DNA from 3 places in the Bacillus cereus group sp. RP43 genome. Region 1 is predicted to be linked to each of the others. Evidence: predicted binding sites of a transcription regulator. Region 1 holds the regulator's gene; each other region holds the start of a gene.

Region 1 (5,676 bases):
GAGTAGCTGCCAATAAAGGGCTTCGTGCACGTTTAGAAGCAGAATTTGCACAAAAAGAAAATATAGAGCTAATTATTCCTCCTCTATCTTTATGCACAGATAATGCAGCGATGATTGCAGCTGCAGGTACAATTGCATACGAACAAGGAAAACGCGCTACATTAGCTTTAAATGCAAATCCAGGATTAGATATTGAAGCATAGTTATACACAAAATTAACCACAGCTTGTGGATAAAACCCAAATTATCTGTTGATAATATGGGTTTTTTTGTGTACATGAAATGTGTATAACTTTTTATTTAGTTGTGGATAATGTGGAAAAGTTATTTGGAAGTTTATATTATAAAGGTGGATATGTGCATAACCTTGTGGATAACGTAGGTGAAGTCTGACCTTTGAAGAAATTCATTTTTGGGAAATAAAAATAAGGAGATGTCCAAAAAAACATTTTGAAACATCATCCTCTTATTATATAAGGTGCTACTATTGTCAATCCTTGTCGAATTGTTTATATAATTTCATTTACTATGGTATTGATTCAAAAAAGAAAATAAAAAAGAGGTCATCTCGTCAAAAAGCCTGACTTATGAGACATCCTCCTCTTTTAAATTCTCTTATATATGCAGTTCTTCCCATTCTGCCATACAAGCTTCAAGCAGTTCTTGCAGTGTTTGTTTTTTAGTTGTAATTTCACTAGCCTTTTCATAATCTGCATATATTTCTGGTAAGCAAAGCTGATCTTCTAATGTAGCAATTTCTTCTTCTAAGCCTACGATATTTTGTTCCAGTTCTTCAATTTTTCGAGTGCGTTGACGTTCTAACTGTTTACGTTCTTTTTCTTCGAGATAATTTAATTTTTCTTGTGCCACCACTTTTTGAACAGGTACTTCATCTTCTTGCTGCTCAAATTCCGCACGTTCAATCATTTCATTTTTCTTTTCAACGTAATAATCGTAATCACCTAAATATTCTTGTGCACCTTCTGTTGATAACTCAACAACCGTTGTCGTTACGCGATTAATGAAGTAGCGGTCATGAGAGACGAATAGAAGAGTACCTGGGTAATCAATTAAAGCATTCTCCAAAATCTCTTTACTATTTAAATCAAGATGGTTTGTTGGCTCATCAAGAATTAATAAATTGGATTTTTGCATCATAAGTTTTGCAAGAGCTAGTCGAGCCTTTTGTCCACCACTAAGAGAAGATACTGGTTTTAATACATCATCCCCTGTGAATAAAAAGTTGCCTAGTATAGTGCGAATTTCTTTTTCAGGTTGCAGGGGATATTCATCCCATAGTTCATTTAAAACTCGTTTCGAAGATGTTAAATTGGCTTGTTCTTGATCATAATAACCAACAGATACATTTGATCCAAAAGCAACGTTTCCATGTAATAGCTGTAACTTATTCACAATGGATTTTAATAATGTAGATTTTCCAATTCCGTTCGGCCCAACTAAGGCAACACTATCACCACGAGTTAAGCGCATATTTACATGTTCAATAATCGGTTCCTGTTCATAGCCAATAGTTACATCTTTTACTTGTAAAACATCATTTCCACTTTGTTTTTCAATATCGAAGTGGAAGGAAGCTGATTTAGAATCGCCTAATGGTCTAGTTAATACGTCCATTCTGTCTAATTGTTTACGGCGACTTTGAGCACGTTTTGTCGTAGATGCGCGAGCTATATTTTTTTGCACAAAGTCTTCCAGTTTAGCGATTTCATCTTGTTGTTTTTCATAACGCTTCATCTCTTGCTCGTATAGAGCTGATTTTAAGTCTAAATATTTACTGTAGTTACCAACAAATCGTCGGCTTTCCTTATTAGAAATTTCGTATACTTGTGTAACGAGTTTATCTAAGAAATAACGGTCATGGGAAACGATTAAAATCGCACCAGGATAGCCTTGTAAGTATTGTTCAAGCCATGTTAGTGTCTCAATGTCCAAATGGTTTGTAGGTTCGTCTAAAATAAGTAAGTCTGGTCTAGTTAATAATAATTTCCCAAGAGCTAATCGAGTCTTTTGTCCACCACTTAATGTAGAAATTGTCGTCTGGTGCGTTTCAACAGGGAAGCCAAGACCGCTTAAAATCGAGCGTATATCCGCTTCGTACTGATAGCCGCCTTGATCTTTATAATCTAATTGTAATTGGTCATAATCAGCTAATAATTTCTCGTATATAGTCGCATTTGAAAAGTTTTCTTCTTTTCCCATCTCTTGCTCTAGCCTTCGAAGTTTTGTCTCCATCTGCTGCAAGTGTGTAAAGACGGTTAACATTTCATCCCAAATTGTTAAAGACGTTTCTAATCCGGTATTTTGAGCTAAATACCCCATTGAGACATCTTTCGGCTTTATAATTTCACCACCATCATGAGATAACTCACCAGCTATTATTTTTAATAATGTAGATTTTCCGGCTCCATTTCGTCCGACTAATGCGATACGATCTTTTGTTTGAACTTCCAATTTTATGTTTGCAAGAATCGTTTCTGCACCGTATAATTTCGAAAGCCCATTCACTTGTAATAATATCAATGTTTTCACCTCAAATAATTTCTTAACTTTGCCATGTTTATATTTCTCAATCATACTAAAAATAGTGTATAGTTTAAAATAAAGAGAGAATACTTCTTCTTTTTATTATACAAGGAAATTCATGAGTACTAAACTTCTGTATTTGATTCAAGTATAAGAATAAAGATAGGAAGAGAGGAGAGGTTATATGGATCAGCAAAAAATTCCACAGGCCACTGCCAAACGATTGCCTCTATACTATCGATTTATCCAAAACTTATCTCTTTCTGGTAAGCAACGTGTTTCATCAGCCGAATTGAGTGAAGCGGTAAAGGTTGATTCCGCAACTATTCGAAGAGATTTTTCATATTTTGGAGCGTTAGGGAAAAAAGGATATGGATATAACGTAAATTATTTATTATCATTTTTCCGTGAAACACTCGACCAAGATGATATAACACGTGTAGCACTTATTGGAGTAGGTAATTTAGGGACCGCTTTCTTACATTATAATTTCACGAAAAACAATAATACAAAAATTGAAATGGCATTTGATGTTAGTGAAGAGAAAGTTGGAACAGAAATCGGAGGAATTCCTGTATATCATTTGGATGAATTAGAAGAACGTTTATCAACTGATATACAAGTGGCAATATTAACGGTACCCGCTACAGTAGCGCAATCTGTGGCAGATAGATTGGCAGAAACGGACGTGCATGGTATTTTAAATTTCACACCAGCACGCTTAAATGTGTCAGAGAATATAAGAATTCATCACATTGATTTAGCTGTAGAGTTACAAACGCTTGTTTACTTTTTGAAGAATTATCCACAATAAAACGCAGAGGAGATGACCTCTGCGTTTTATTATTGTTTTTTCTTTGTGAATTTGACTAAGATAAGGCGAAGTGCCAAATTAAAATCAATTGTTGCCATAACTGCAAATAGTATTGTCCACATATTCCAGATTGTATCTGTTACGTTCGTAATAGCGAAGCGTGTAAAGATACATCCAAGAAGAAAGTATAATGCAGCCATGAACAATGGTGAGTTTCTCATACTAAAAATCCTCCGATAAAGCCTTGCATTTTTTCAGCTTCTTTAATCATTTCTTGAATTTGCTCATTACTTACTACAACTTGAGCGACTGCAACTAATGTATTCATTGCAACATGAGCTGCAATAGGAACGATAATTCGTTTCGTTTTTACGTATAAAAAGGCGAATACGAGCCCCATTGAAGTGTATACCAATAAGTGAGTAAAATCAAAATGAATCGCCGCGAATACAAGTGAACTAATAATAGCGGCAATAAAGAAGTTAAACTTCTTATAAAGTGTACCGAATAAAATTTTTCTAAATACGATTTCTTCCAAAATAGGTCCTATTATAGATATGACGATAAGGAACCAAGGTGTCGTTCTTGCGATGTCCATAAGTCTTGCTGTATTTTCAGATCCCGGTGTAATCCCTAATAAACGCATTTCGATCATACCGGCAATGCTTTGTGAGAACAGTGCTAAGAAGAAACCAATAAAAATCCACCCAATTGTAGCTGGAACAGTAGAGCGCATTTTATCTAAATGCCTGTCACGAATGTCTGTTCTGAGTAACCAAAGTACAACGCATAATGCAATGAAAAAGCTAATGATAGCCCAATGACCAGTTATGAGCTGAATTTTTTCCTCTCTAGTAAATCCCCTATTATCGTATAGTCCAGTTTTCAGGAGAAGCGGTAACCCGGCAATGCCTGATAACTGCATTAAAATGTATGTAACGATAATCCACCAATATTGTTTTTTCAAATGGTTTAACCATCCTTTCTAACGCTAGTGTATGAGATAAGGTAGGATAACATGTAAATATGCTACCTACGATATAAACTTTCATTTGAATTATATTTTTTTTGTAAATAAGTATTTGAAAATAAAATAGGAGACAGGAAAAAGTTGTACGTTTAGCGAAAACAACTTAGGGTGTCTTTCATATTGTAACATACAAGAAGTGGGAACAACGATTCATATAGTAAAGGCAGTAGAAGAAGTAATGCTATATAGGAAAGTGTATAAAGTAATTTGCGAAAAAATTATGATTTTTTTACTTGCAAAAAAAATTGAGATTATTTATTATTAGAAGTGTGTTAGCACTCGTGTGACTTGAGTGCTAATAAATAAAATTTACATAACAAAATGAGGAGGTTATTGTTCATGCTAAAGCCATTAGGTGATCGCGTTGTAATTGAACTTGTTCAAGCAGAAGAAAAAACAGCAAGTGGTATTGTATTACCAGACACTGCAAAAGAAAAACCACAAGAGGGTAAAGTTATTGCAGTAGGTACTGGCCGAGTGCTTGAAAATGGAGAGCGTGTTGCTTTAGAGGTAGCAGCAGGTGATCTTATCATCTTCTCAAAATATGCAGGTACTGAAGTGAAATACGAAGGTACAGACTACTTGATTTTACGTGAAAGTGACATTTTAGCAATTATCGGTTAATTATATACATTTAAAAATTCAAGGGGGTCAATTATTATGGCAAAAGATATTAAATTTAGTGAAGAAGCACGTCGTTCGATGCTTCGCGGTGTCGACACTCTTGCAAACGCAGTAAAAGTAACGCTTGGACCAAAAGGTCGTAACGTTGTACTTGAGAAAAAATTCGGTTCACCACTTATTACAAATGACGGTGTAACAATTGCAAAAGAAATCGAATTAGAAGATGCATTCGAAAACATGGGTGCGAAATTAGTAGCAGAAGTTGCTAGCAAAACAAACGATGTAGCTGGTGACGGAACGACAACTGCAACTGTATTAGCGCAAGCTATGATTCGTGAAGGTTTAAAAAACGTAACAGCTGGTGCAAACCCAATGGGTCTTCGTAAAGGTATCGAAAAAGCTGTTACTGCTGCAATTGGAGAATTAAAAGCGATTTCTAAACCAATCGAAGGTAAATCTTCTATCGCGCAAGTAGCTGCTATTTCTGCGGCTGACGAAGAAGTTGGTCAATTAATCGCTGAAGCAATGGAGCGCGTTGGTAACGACGGCGTTATTACTTTAGAAGAATCTAAAGGATTCACAACAGAATTAGACGTAGTAGAAGGTATGCAATTTGATCGTGGATATGCATCTCCTTACATGATTACTGATTCTGACAAAATGG
Region 2 (5,676 bases), 2.9 Mb from region 1:
GTCAGCAAAGGATGCCACGTCCTCCCCAGTGATTTCAAGCACTTGTCTGCCTTCCGCCGCACCGGCTTCAAACAAATCGATTAATTCATACTGTATGTGTAGCATATCCATCCCATTGCCCGCCGAGAAATTCCACATGTAGTTTTGGATTTTCTTAAACACAAACTGGTAGTCCTCTGGCAGAGCCCCAACTCGTGCCATCATCATTTTGTACTCTCTTTTATCACCAATTAATTTTTTGAACATTTCCATCATATTATTTTTCCTCCTTTTTTATAAAGCAGAACAAGAAACTCCCAAAATATCGGCCGAACAGTTTATCTTATGAGGCTAGTTTGACTTCAAGACGTTAATTTTTGATGATACAAAATCCCATTTTCTCCAAAACAATTCAAGCTCCTGACGGCCATCCTCATTTAGTGAATAAAACTTGCGAGGCGGCCCCATGTCTGACGGTTTCTTTTCAATATTCACAAGTTTTTTCTTCTCTAATCGCACAAGGATGGTATAGACCGTTCCTTCCACGACTTCAGTAAACCCAAGATCATTCAGGTGGCGGGTAATCTCATAGCCATAGGTTTCACGGCGGCTAATGATTTCCAGCACACAACCTTCCAGCGAACCCTTCAGCATTTCAGTTAAATTTTCCATGTTCTGATCCTCCTTTACCCCCTATTCTGTCTGACTTATATTCAGTATCACAGAGTACTAAGGCTAATTTTTACTGAATAGCTTTTGAAAAACCAAACTATTCAGTATTACTTATTACAAGTACATTGTATGACTAAGTAGATGGAATGTCAACTCGATTTTTAAATTTTTTCTTAAATCCGCTTTTGCCTATTGGATACTGAATATATTTTTAAAAACTATACTATTAAGTATTACTCATTACCACTACATTGTATGACTGTGTAGATAGAATGTCAATTCGATTTTTAAATTTTTTCTTAAATCCGCTATTATCTATTGGATACTGCCTATTTTCTTCTTAAGAAATCTCACCACATACCTATCCAGCTAAGAAAAGGAAATATCCCAAAACAAAAATTCCACATTTTTGTTTTGGGGCGTTATAATATTCCGAAGTTAATGAATGTGGCTAGCTCTCCTTATTAAAAAGACGGATCATTTTTTTGTTCTTCTACTAATGCACCTGTGCATCTAATACATGAGCTTGCGAATACATACAAATTCTTTATAAAGTCAACTCTACATATAGGACATCCTTTTTGTTACGATAACATCATATTTATGTCTTCTGCTGCGGTTGTAATTAGTTTTAAACCGAATGTCTCTTGTAATACATCAAGCACACCAGGCGAAATAAATTCAGGTGCCTTTGGACCAATGCGGATATCTTGAATACCAAGACTAAATAGCCCAAGTAAAATGGCAACCGCTTTTTGTTCAAACCAAGATAGGACAATACTCACTGGCAATTCATTCACTTCACATTGAAAAGCATCTGCTAAAGCGGCGGCTATTTTCACTGTAGAAATTGAATTATTACATTGTCCTAAGTCAATGTAGCGCGGGATCTCCGTACCGGGAACAACACCATAACTTACATCATTAAAGCGGAATTTCCCACAAGAAGTTGTTAAAATAACCGTTTCTGGCGGAAGTGACGTTGCTAATTCACGATAATATTCCCCGCCTTTTCCTGGGGCATCACAACCTGCAATGACAAAGAAACGCTTTATTTTCCCTTCCTTTACTGCCTCAATAATTTCTGGGGCTAATGATAATACTGTATTATGATGAAACCCTGTTACTAACTGTTCATCCGACTCCATATGTACTTCTGGAAGTTCTAGCGCTTTTTGAATCAATGGTGCAAAATCATCATTTTCAATTTTCCGTACACCTTCTAGACCTGCAATATCATATGAAAAGAAGCGATCAGAGTATGATCCTTTAATTGGCATAACACAGTTCGTCGTAGCTAAAATGGCACCTGTAAATTTTTCGAAAAGGCGTCTTTGATCATACCACGCCTTACCAATGTTTCCTTTTAAATGTTTATATTTTTTCAGCTGCGGATATCCGTGTGCTGGTAGCATTTCAGAATGCGTATAAATATTAATTTCTTTTCCTTCAGTTTGTTTTAATAATTCCTCTAATGCAAATAAATTATGACCAGTAACTACAATTGCCTTACCTTCTACATGATTTTGTGTAATTTGAACAGGCTCTGGAACACCAAAATGATTCGTATGTGCCTCATCCAACAACTCCATTACTCGTAAAGCTGATTTCCCTACTTTCATAGCCATATCAATATGTTCTTGTTCATTAAAGTTAGAATTTGTTAATGTCATATATAACGCTTCTTGCGTTGTAGCATCTACAAATGCATCAGTATACCCTAGCTGAGCAGCATGCGTACGATAAGCCGCAATTCCTTTTAACCCAAACACAATCGTATCTTGTAAACTTGCAATTGTTTCATTTTTACCGCAAACACCCATCACTTTACATCCGCCTGTTGGTGTTTGTTCACATTGATAACAAAACATTATCATCCCACCCTCTCCCAATTATTCCTTACAAACTAAGCATAATACCCATTGAGAAAAAGGGATGTGATGTCAATCACAATAATATATGAAAATTTGTGACAGTTCATATTGTCGACATAATATTTTATTGACGCTAAAAAATGGCCACCTTTGTTGATGCTTTCAAATAGCTAAATAATTGATTTAGAGAACTATTAGCAACTAATAGGCATACAAAAACGCTATTTTTTCTATCATTCAACAGAAAGAAGAGCGTTTTTTCATTTTGTAGAACTAGCAATTTTTTGATTAAAGATCTTATGGAAATCTCTTTATTTACAATACATTTACACTACTTTAACATTGTTTACATTAATTTATGATATATTAATATAGAAACTATTTAAGAAATTTCATATGCATTTTTATCTTTATGATCTCTTATTTAATTGATAAGAGATCATGTTATATTTTTATAACAGGGGTGAATTAGGATGACTGAAACTTTAAAGACACTTATAATGCTTGATGTTACTTACGTTATTATAGCAATTATGACGGTACTGGTATTTGTATACTTGGAATTAAAATCTCAGTAACGTATTCAGGCGTAATCGATAGCTTCGCATTTAAATATAGTTAGAAAAAAGAGAGGAGAAAATTGTTTCTCCTCTCTTTTTTCTTCCCACAGTTTCTTATTTCAACAAATCCAATGTATGTAAAAGTAATTCTCTGTCCCCTACTTCTCCATGACCAGGCACTACTAAGTTCATATTGCCATATCGGTTCAACACATTCTCAATTGATATGGACCATTCATTTACGTACGCATCAGCAACATTCCCTAAACCTTTTGCTTCCGTAGATTTCACTAAACAGCCTCCAGCTAAAATTTTGTATTGCGGTAACCATACGACAATATTATCTTCTGTATGTCCTTTACCTGGATAGAACGTTTCTACTTTCATATTTCCAAACTTCATATTCGTAATCGTTTGTAAGTCTCCAAGCGGCTCCTCATATCCATTTTTCTTTGCTAGTTCCGCAGTTAATGCTGTACTATGCGCTTTAATGCCTCTTTCTTTCAACGTTTTAATTCCGCCAATTCGATCAGCGTGCGCATGTGTAATAATGACATCCGTTACGCGCTTCTGAAATTTCTTTTCTACCATCTCTATTAGTTCCTTCGTTAACTTATCATCCCAAGAAGAATCGACAAGTACTAACCCTTTAGAAGTAGTAAGAACTAGACCACTCGAAGGAACTGCTTCTCCGTTAAAATAACCTAACTCCGTATGAACCCATACATTTTTGTTTAACTGAGAAAGTGAAATCGTTCCTGTCTCATTCTTAATTACTTTTTGCTCTATCTTTTGTTCTGCTTGTACAGAAGAAATTGTACTAACAAATTGAATTACTCCTAGTAAACTAACACATAATCCTACTTTTAATAATGTATTCTTTTTCATTTTTATCAATCCTTTCTTTCAAACTAAATAGTTATTACCTATATTAGACAATTCGCCTTAACAGTTTGTTCCATCTTTTCTTACATATTTTTCATACCATTAATAAAAAGCGCACAAAATTTTGTGCGCTTTTTAACTTAACTTTCCTTTTACCATTCACGTTTTTTATTAATCATCATTTTTTCTTCAAACGCCTTCTCTAAATCAATTTCTAACTTGTTTGCTAAATCACATACATTCCAAATTACATCAAACATTTCTAAACCAATCTCTCTTTTCGAATCCTGTATTTTATCACGCTTTAATATAACTTCCGCTAATTCACCTAATTCCGCCATCGCATACATCGTACGCTCTTCAATTGTTGTATCTTGAAATCCTTTTTCTTTACTGAAATTTGATACATATCTCTGGAATTCCACAATATTCATACTTAATCTCCCTTCATCACAAATACTCCGTTTTTCTATTACAATTAAAATCAAAATTGTATTTTGTTAAATTATAACATTCATACTATAATTTATTTATAGCCCATTAACGGAGGTGTTTTCAATGACTCTCTTCGCTTCCCCATCATTATTCATACTAGCAATCATTTCATTTGCACTAGCTTATTTCATCGGGGTAAAACAGTACACTTGGCTCTTATCAGGATTCAATGAACGCCGTGTGTCAGATAAAGTGAAGTTATCAAAAATAGTTGGTCTTTATAATTTAACTGCTGGTGTTATTGCCACAATTGGTAGTGTCTTCATTACTCCTAATGTTAAAATTATATTTCCCATCATTATTATTGGCCACGTTATAATCGCTGCTTATGTAAATACACGTATGGTTCAGTAAAAAAAGACCATCCAATTGGATGATCTTTTTTATAACTTATCAACATATTGCTTCGCTTCTAACAATGAAAATCCAAAAGCCTCTCTTACTCTCTTAATTGCTGTAACTGTTTTTCCTTCTTCCACAAGCTGGCGTAATTCTTTATTAATTTCAGGTTCTCTATCTACAATTCCCATTTCTTTCGAAATTAATTGTAATCTATCTTCCATCCTCTTTAAACGCGCATCCGTTTTCTTTTCGATTTTATTTAATTTTTCAGCGAGATACATAAATCCAAAGGCCGCTATCGGTATGACAATCCAAAATTCCAAGACTGTTCCTCCTCACTAGCATTGTTTTATTTAAGTGACTTATGTAAATTTTACCATTAAAAACATTTAATGTATAATAGTAATATACAACATTATTGATAAAACCTATTATTTTAGGGGGACACTTTATGAAAAGATTTTTGAATACGTTATTGCAATTTATAGTTCTTTCAATCGTGCTACATTTATCATTTGATATAGTTGGTTGGCTTGTTTTCAATGCACAAATTAAAAATAAAGAAATCATTATTTCCTTAATAACAACCTCATGGCTTATGTACATGTACCGAGATAAATTTTTTAAAGCATTTACTTCGAATTAACTTAAAATAAGAAAACACTTCATCGATAATCGATGAAGTGTTTTCTTTTTCTCTCCTTCTCTCTATTTGCTACTGTATAATAAAATTAATATTCTGTTTTTTCGAAGGAAAGGAAGTCACTATGAACTTAAAAAGTAACAATATATATGAGAAAATGAACCAATATTCCGTTGCAGGATTAAGCCTTGCCGTTATACGTGACGGTAGACTTGATGAAACTACT
Region 3 (5,676 bases), 1.7 Mb from region 1:
AAGCCATCCTGCCCACCAACTATATGATAAATCTGCTAAATTTGATCCGTAATGCGGAGTGGCAAGCGTAATAACATTTCCAACAAATCGATTCGCTCCATATCCAACTAAAGCAGCTTGTGTATCAATACCACCTTTACTATGAGCTACAACATTCACTTTTTTACCAAAATGATTATAAATTTCTTCAAGCTTTTGCGCTAACAATTTTCCATTGTCCCATTGGCTAGCTGATCCTTTCCCAGCAGCATCGTATAATTGAATAAATACAGTTTGATAGCCTGCTTTCAAAGCGTAGTCGTACATATCATTCATATCATGATATACTGTCTTTCCATACCAACTATCCGCATTACCATTTCTTCCTTGCACAAAGAGAATTGGTGGTTTATTCTCATCATAATTAGCAGGTTTCTGACCTAAAAACCATTCTCCAGGAGTAAATACTTCTTGATCTGGAAAGCCAGTCTTAAGCTCTGTTACAACCTCTGCGTGTATATTTGTACTAACAACCATTGGACTCATAAAACAAAGTACAATAAATAATGCGATACTCCTTTTCATAATTCCCATTAACATCCCCCTTTTTTCTCCCGAAAGAAAACGCTACCATTTTGTTGAACACCAATTGTTTTAAATTCCATTCAATCAATTACTTTTACGATACAATATAATAAGAAATTAATAGCCGCATTCCTTTCTTATCAAACGTTATTCTCTCAACATTCCTTCATTCCTTTTTACAATAAGCGTTTTGAATATTTCTCAATAAAGCATTCTCTTTACAAAAAAGCTGCGTATAAAAGGTCTCTTTAATAACCTTTTATACGCAGCTTCTTTGTTTAAAACTCGATGATGTACTCATCATCATATTTATCGTATTGCAACCCAGCTCCTATTCTCAATTCTGTAACTTGATCTCTTAGAAATGGTGCATCTTCTATTTTACTAGTTGCAATTTCAATCCCATATTTTTTTGTTAAATGCGCTAACTCTATTAAAAACCATTCTCTTCGCAACACGACTGGAATATCATACGTTCGTCTTTTCATATATACTAGCACCTCTTCTATTTTCATTATTGAAAAGAGTATCACTTCTACTCTCGATACACTTTTTAAAACTATCGTTCATCATCAAAGGCCAATGAAACATTATAGTATATGCATGTCCGTTTTAAACGTGCTATGGCAAAAATAATATTAAAAAACTGAAAAAACCTCATTTAGTTTACATAAAAAATTATGTAATAGTAAAAGGATAAGGCTTGTCCCTCATCCTTTTACTATCAAAATCTAAATTAAGAACATCTCGGTACACCTAAAGCTAAAAATAAGCCTGCTACTCCTGCTGTAATTGGCACTTTCAACGTAATAACATCATCTACTTTCGTTACTAAAAAGTAAGCATTGCCTTCATGTAACACGCAAGTTACTAACAATTGGAATTCCATTCAAATCCCCTCCTTTCAAACGGGATACTATAATCTATGAAAATTTTTTCAAAAGGTAATAGGAATTAAATCTATTTTTCCTTATATACAGAATAAATGTTTATTTATCTATTAAAAATATTAATTTTCTAAATTTATATAAAACGTGTAATATCCAATAAATTCCTATATAATCAATAGAGAAAATCTTACAAATGGAGGTATAAAAATGGCTATTTTGAGTAATATTGGTGTAGCTTTATTTTTGATTGCTATCATTCTTTTAATCTTATGTATCATTTCATTCTTTAAGAAAAATGGGAAAGCAAAACAATATGGGCGTTCTACCGTTATTCTGTTTATGATTTCAATTATCTTAATAGTGACTGGCACAACAAAATCGGAACACCCCGTCGTCGAGTTTTTTGCTATTTTAAGTTTCATTCTATTTATATTCTTCCTTGTTCTTGCAATATTATCTGTTATTAAGAGAACAGGTGTAGCAAAAAAACAATTTATTATTACAGCTATTTTATTTGTCATTTTTGTTGCGCTATTAGGTATTTCAGGTCCTTCTTCTGAAAAAACGACAGCAACTAATAAACAAGTCGCTTCTAATAGTGAAGAGAAAAAAGATGACGAAAAGAAAAAGGAATTAGAAAAGAAAGAAGCGGACGAAAAAACTCGTAAACAAGAAGAGGAAAAGCACCAAGCTGAGGAACTAACTCGTAAGCAAGAAGATGAGAAACGTCAAACTGAGGAACTAGCTCGCAAGCAAGAAGATGAGAAACGCCAAGCTGAAGAACTAGCTCGTAAACAACAAGAAGAACAACAGCGTCAAGCTGAAGAACAGGCTCGTAAACAACAAGAAGAACAACAGCGTCAAGCTGAAGAACAGGCCCGTAAACAACAAGAAGAGCAACAACGCCAAGCTGCTGAGCAAACTCGTAAACAACAAGAAGAACAGCAACGTCAAGCCGCTGAACTAGCTCGCAAACAACAAGAAGAGCAGCAAAAAGCACAGCAAGCTCAAACAAAACCAGCTACAAGTAACAATAGTAATGTAATTTACAAAAATTGTACTGAAGTTAAGAATGCTGGAAAAGCTCCCTTATATAGAGATCAACCAGGTTATAGCTCTAAACTTGATCGTGATGGCGATGGAGTTGCATGTGAAAAATAGTAATAAAAAAAGAAGCTTCTAGTAAGCTTCTTTTTTTATTATCAGAAACTATTGCGACCAATTACCCTCCCTCTCCCTTTTATAAAACTCATTTTAGAATTCTCAAAACTGACACATTATAAGTGATTTCAATCACCACATTATTTTTCATTTATCGCTATTCTTGATTTAGATATTACATTTAAACTTTATGGAGGCATTCATATGAAACATACATTTACTGAAACTTCAATTATCAGTGAGATTGTAACACAATTTCCGAAAGCTAGTGATCTTTTTAAATCATATAGAATAGATTTTTGTTGTGGTGGTAATAGATCACTTATTGATGCAATTAATGAAAGAAATTTATCAGCAACAGAAGTAATTACAGAGTTAAATACGCTTTATCATAAAACGAAACTATTAAACGAATCTGAAATTGATTGGAAAAATGCTTCTTATCGCGAGTTAATAGATTATGTTATAAATAAGCATCATCGTTATTTAAATGAAGAGTTGCCACAGTTAAGTCCATATGTGACGAAAGTATTACGCGTTCATGGGGCAAATCAGCCTCATTTAGCTCAAATTCATAAACTATTTCATGAACTTAAAATGGAATTAGAACAACATTTAATTAAAGAAGAAACGGAAGATTTCCCGTTAATTTTAGAATTCGAACAAAATCCAACTGATGAAAACTATGCAAAGTTACGTGAAGTAGTAGATGAGTTGGAGAATGAACATAACCACGCTGGCAATATTATTAAAGAACTTCGTAAGGTGACAAATGACTTTACTCCACCAGAAGGGGCTTGCGGCACTTATTGCCTTGTTTACCAGCGCCTTGAAGCCATTGAATCTGATTTATTTGAGCATATTCATTTAGAAAATAATATTTTATTTCCGCGTGCAATTACAAAAGCATAAATAAAGTGCAGGACATGAGTATAAATGCTCATGTCCTGCTTTTTCATTGTGTGAAAAATATTTATACTTCCCCTCGCCCTCTACCCATATCACCAAATTCTCTTTCGCTTCTCCCTTCACATAAATCCGAATTTTAACAATTTGTGAATCATTATAAAAATGTGATAAATATCACATCTTCCCCTTTTTTGATTTTCTATAATAGAAATATAATTCTTTGTTCAACATTTCACATAAAAGGGGAAATGAATATGAAAAAACGTTTAGTTATGATTGGAAATGGTATGGCTGGAATACGCTGTATGGAAGAAATATTAAAACATGATAGTGATTTATATAATATTACTATTTTTGGAGATGAACCGCATCCAAACTACAACCGCATTATGCTATCTCATGTTCTACAAGGCAAAACAAATATACAAGATATCATTATGAATGAATATAGTTGGTACGAAGAAAATGAAATAACTTTATATACAAACGAAAAAGTTCAAAGTATTGACCGAGAAAAAAAAGTCATTGTCACAGAAAAAAACCGTACTCTTACATACGACAAACTCATTATCGCAACAGGTTCTAGTGCTTTTATATTGCCTGTTGAAGGTTCCACCCTTCCTGGTGTGACAGGATTTCGAACAATTGAAGATACACAATTTATGATTAATACTGCTAAAGATAAGAAAAAGGCCGTTGTCATTGGTGGTGGATTACTTGGTTTAGAAGCCGCAAGAGGTCTTATTGACTTAGGAATGGACGTACATGTTGTTCATTTAATGCCGAGCTTAATGGAGCAACAATTAGATGCCAAAGCAGCTTCCCTTCTGCGTGAAGATTTAGAAGCGCAAGGCATGAAATTTCTCATGGAAAAGAAAACTGTAAAGATTCTTGGTACAGATCATGTTGAGGGTATTCAATTTGAAGATGGTGAAATTGTAGATTGTGATTTAATCGTAATGGCTGTCGGAATACGTCCGAATACTCAAATAGCAAAAGATGCTGGTTTAATTGTAAATCGCGGCATTGTAGTCAACGACCATATGCAAACAAATGATGAGTCCATTTATGCGGTTGGAGAATGTTCGGAACATGATGGTATCGCATATGGCCTTGTTGCACCTCTTTATGAACAAGGTGCAATATTAGCAAAACATATAACGAATTTACAAACGGATGGATATGCAGGCAGTATTGTCGGTACACAATTGAAAGTTGCAGGTTGTGACTTATTCTCTGCTGGCCAAATTTATGAAGATGATCAAACGAAAGCAATATCAATCTTTAATGAATGTAAACGTTCCTATAAAAAAGTATTAATTCGTGACAATAAAGTCGTCGGTATCGTTTTATATGGTGACACAGCTGATGGTACACGCCTCTTTAGCATGTTAAAGAAAGAAGAAGATATACAAGAATATACAGCTGCTTCTCTTCTTCACAAAGCTGGTGTAGAAAGTGAACTTGACGTTGCTACAATGAGTGCAGATGACACGATTTGTGGATGTAATGGTGTTACGAAAGGCACAATCGTACATGCCATTTTAGAACAAGAGTTAACTACTTTTGAAGAAGTAAAAGGATGCACAAAAGCCGCAGGGTCTTGTGGTAAATGTCGCCCGCTTGTGGAACAAGTTTTATCTCATACACTTGGAGATGCTTTTGATGCCTCAGTGCAATCTGCCGGTATATGTGGATGTACACCTTTATCCCGTGATGAAGTCGTAGCGGCCATTCACGAGAAAGGTTTAAAATCTCCAAAAGAAGTACGAAATGTTCTTGGTTTTATACATGAAGACGGCTGTCCGAAATGTCGTCCTGCTTTAAATTACTATTTACGTATGGCGATTCCAGTAGAATATGCAGACGATAAATCATCTCGTTTCGTTAATGAAAGAATGAACGGGAACATTCAGCATGATGGTACATTTTCTGTTATTCCACGTATGTACGGAGGCGTTACAACAGCAGATGATTTAATGAAAATTGCTGAAGTTGCGAAAAAGTACGATGTTCCTCTTGTGAAAATTACAGGTGCGAGCCGAATCGGCTTATATGGTGTTAAGAAACAAGATTTACCTAACGTATGGGCTGACTTAAATATGACTTCGGGATATGCGTATTCAAAATCGCTTCGTAATGTAAAATCATG

What was found. The regulator Rex, encoded in region 1, represses fermentation and respiration genes when NADH is low (regulators of the CRP and FNR family bind a similar motif). The targets are predictions, from matches to a motif close to TTGTGAAATATTTCACAA.
Positions count from the first base shown of each region.
Region 2: hcp (hydroxylamine reductase) is a predicted target of Rex. The motif match lies at 2,587-2,604, and genes of this name have one in related genera.
Region 3: nirB (NADPH-nitrite reductase large subunit) is a predicted target of Rex. The motif match lies at 3,745-3,762, and genes of this name have one in related genera.

Region 1 is NZ_JARVHQ010000001.1:4,891,729-4,897,404, reverse strand. It holds gene tsaD (tRNA (adenosine(37)-N6)-threonylcarbamoyltransferase complex transferase subunit TsaD) at 1-203, shown strand, start outside; gene QCI75_RS25290 (ABC-F family ATP-binding cassette domain-containing protein) at 616-2,541, opposite strand; gene QCI75_RS25285 (redox-sensing transcriptional repressor Rex) at 2,729-3,358, shown strand; gene QCI75_RS25280 (YdiK family protein) at 3,388-3,579, opposite strand; gene QCI75_RS25275 (CPBP family intramembrane glutamic endopeptidase) at 3,576-4,325, opposite strand; gene groES (co-chaperone GroES) at 4,728-5,012, shown strand; gene groL (chaperonin GroEL) at 5,049-5,676, shown strand, end outside.
Region 2 is NZ_JARVHQ010000001.1:2,008,831-2,014,506, reverse strand. It holds gene QCI75_RS10535 (DUF1048 domain-containing protein) at 1-255, opposite strand, end outside; gene QCI75_RS10530 (PadR family transcriptional regulator) at 331-651, opposite strand; gene hcp (hydroxylamine reductase) at 1,236-2,522, opposite strand; gene bla2 (BcII family subclass B1 metallo-beta-lactamase) at 3,200-3,973, opposite strand; gene QCI75_RS10515 (MazG nucleotide pyrophosphohydrolase domain-containing protein) at 4,123-4,404, opposite strand; gene QCI75_RS10510 (DUF3784 domain-containing protein) at 4,529-4,819, shown strand; gene QCI75_RS10505 (hypothetical protein) at 4,849-5,130, opposite strand; gene QCI75_RS10500 (hypothetical protein) at 5,259-5,453, shown strand; gene QCI75_RS10495 (serine hydrolase domain-containing protein) at 5,575-5,676, shown strand, end outside.
Region 3 is NZ_JARVHQ010000001.1:3,141,908-3,147,583, forward strand. It holds gene QCI75_RS16370 (lipase family alpha/beta hydrolase) at 1-579, opposite strand, end outside; gene QCI75_RS16375 (hypothetical protein) at 843-1,052, opposite strand; gene exsG (exosporium protein ExsG) at 1,301-1,453, opposite strand; gene QCI75_RS16385 (excalibur calcium-binding domain-containing protein) at 1,662-2,615, shown strand; gene ric (iron-sulfur cluster repair di-iron protein) at 2,820-3,527, shown strand; gene nirB (NADPH-nitrite reductase large subunit) at 3,779-5,676, shown strand, end outside.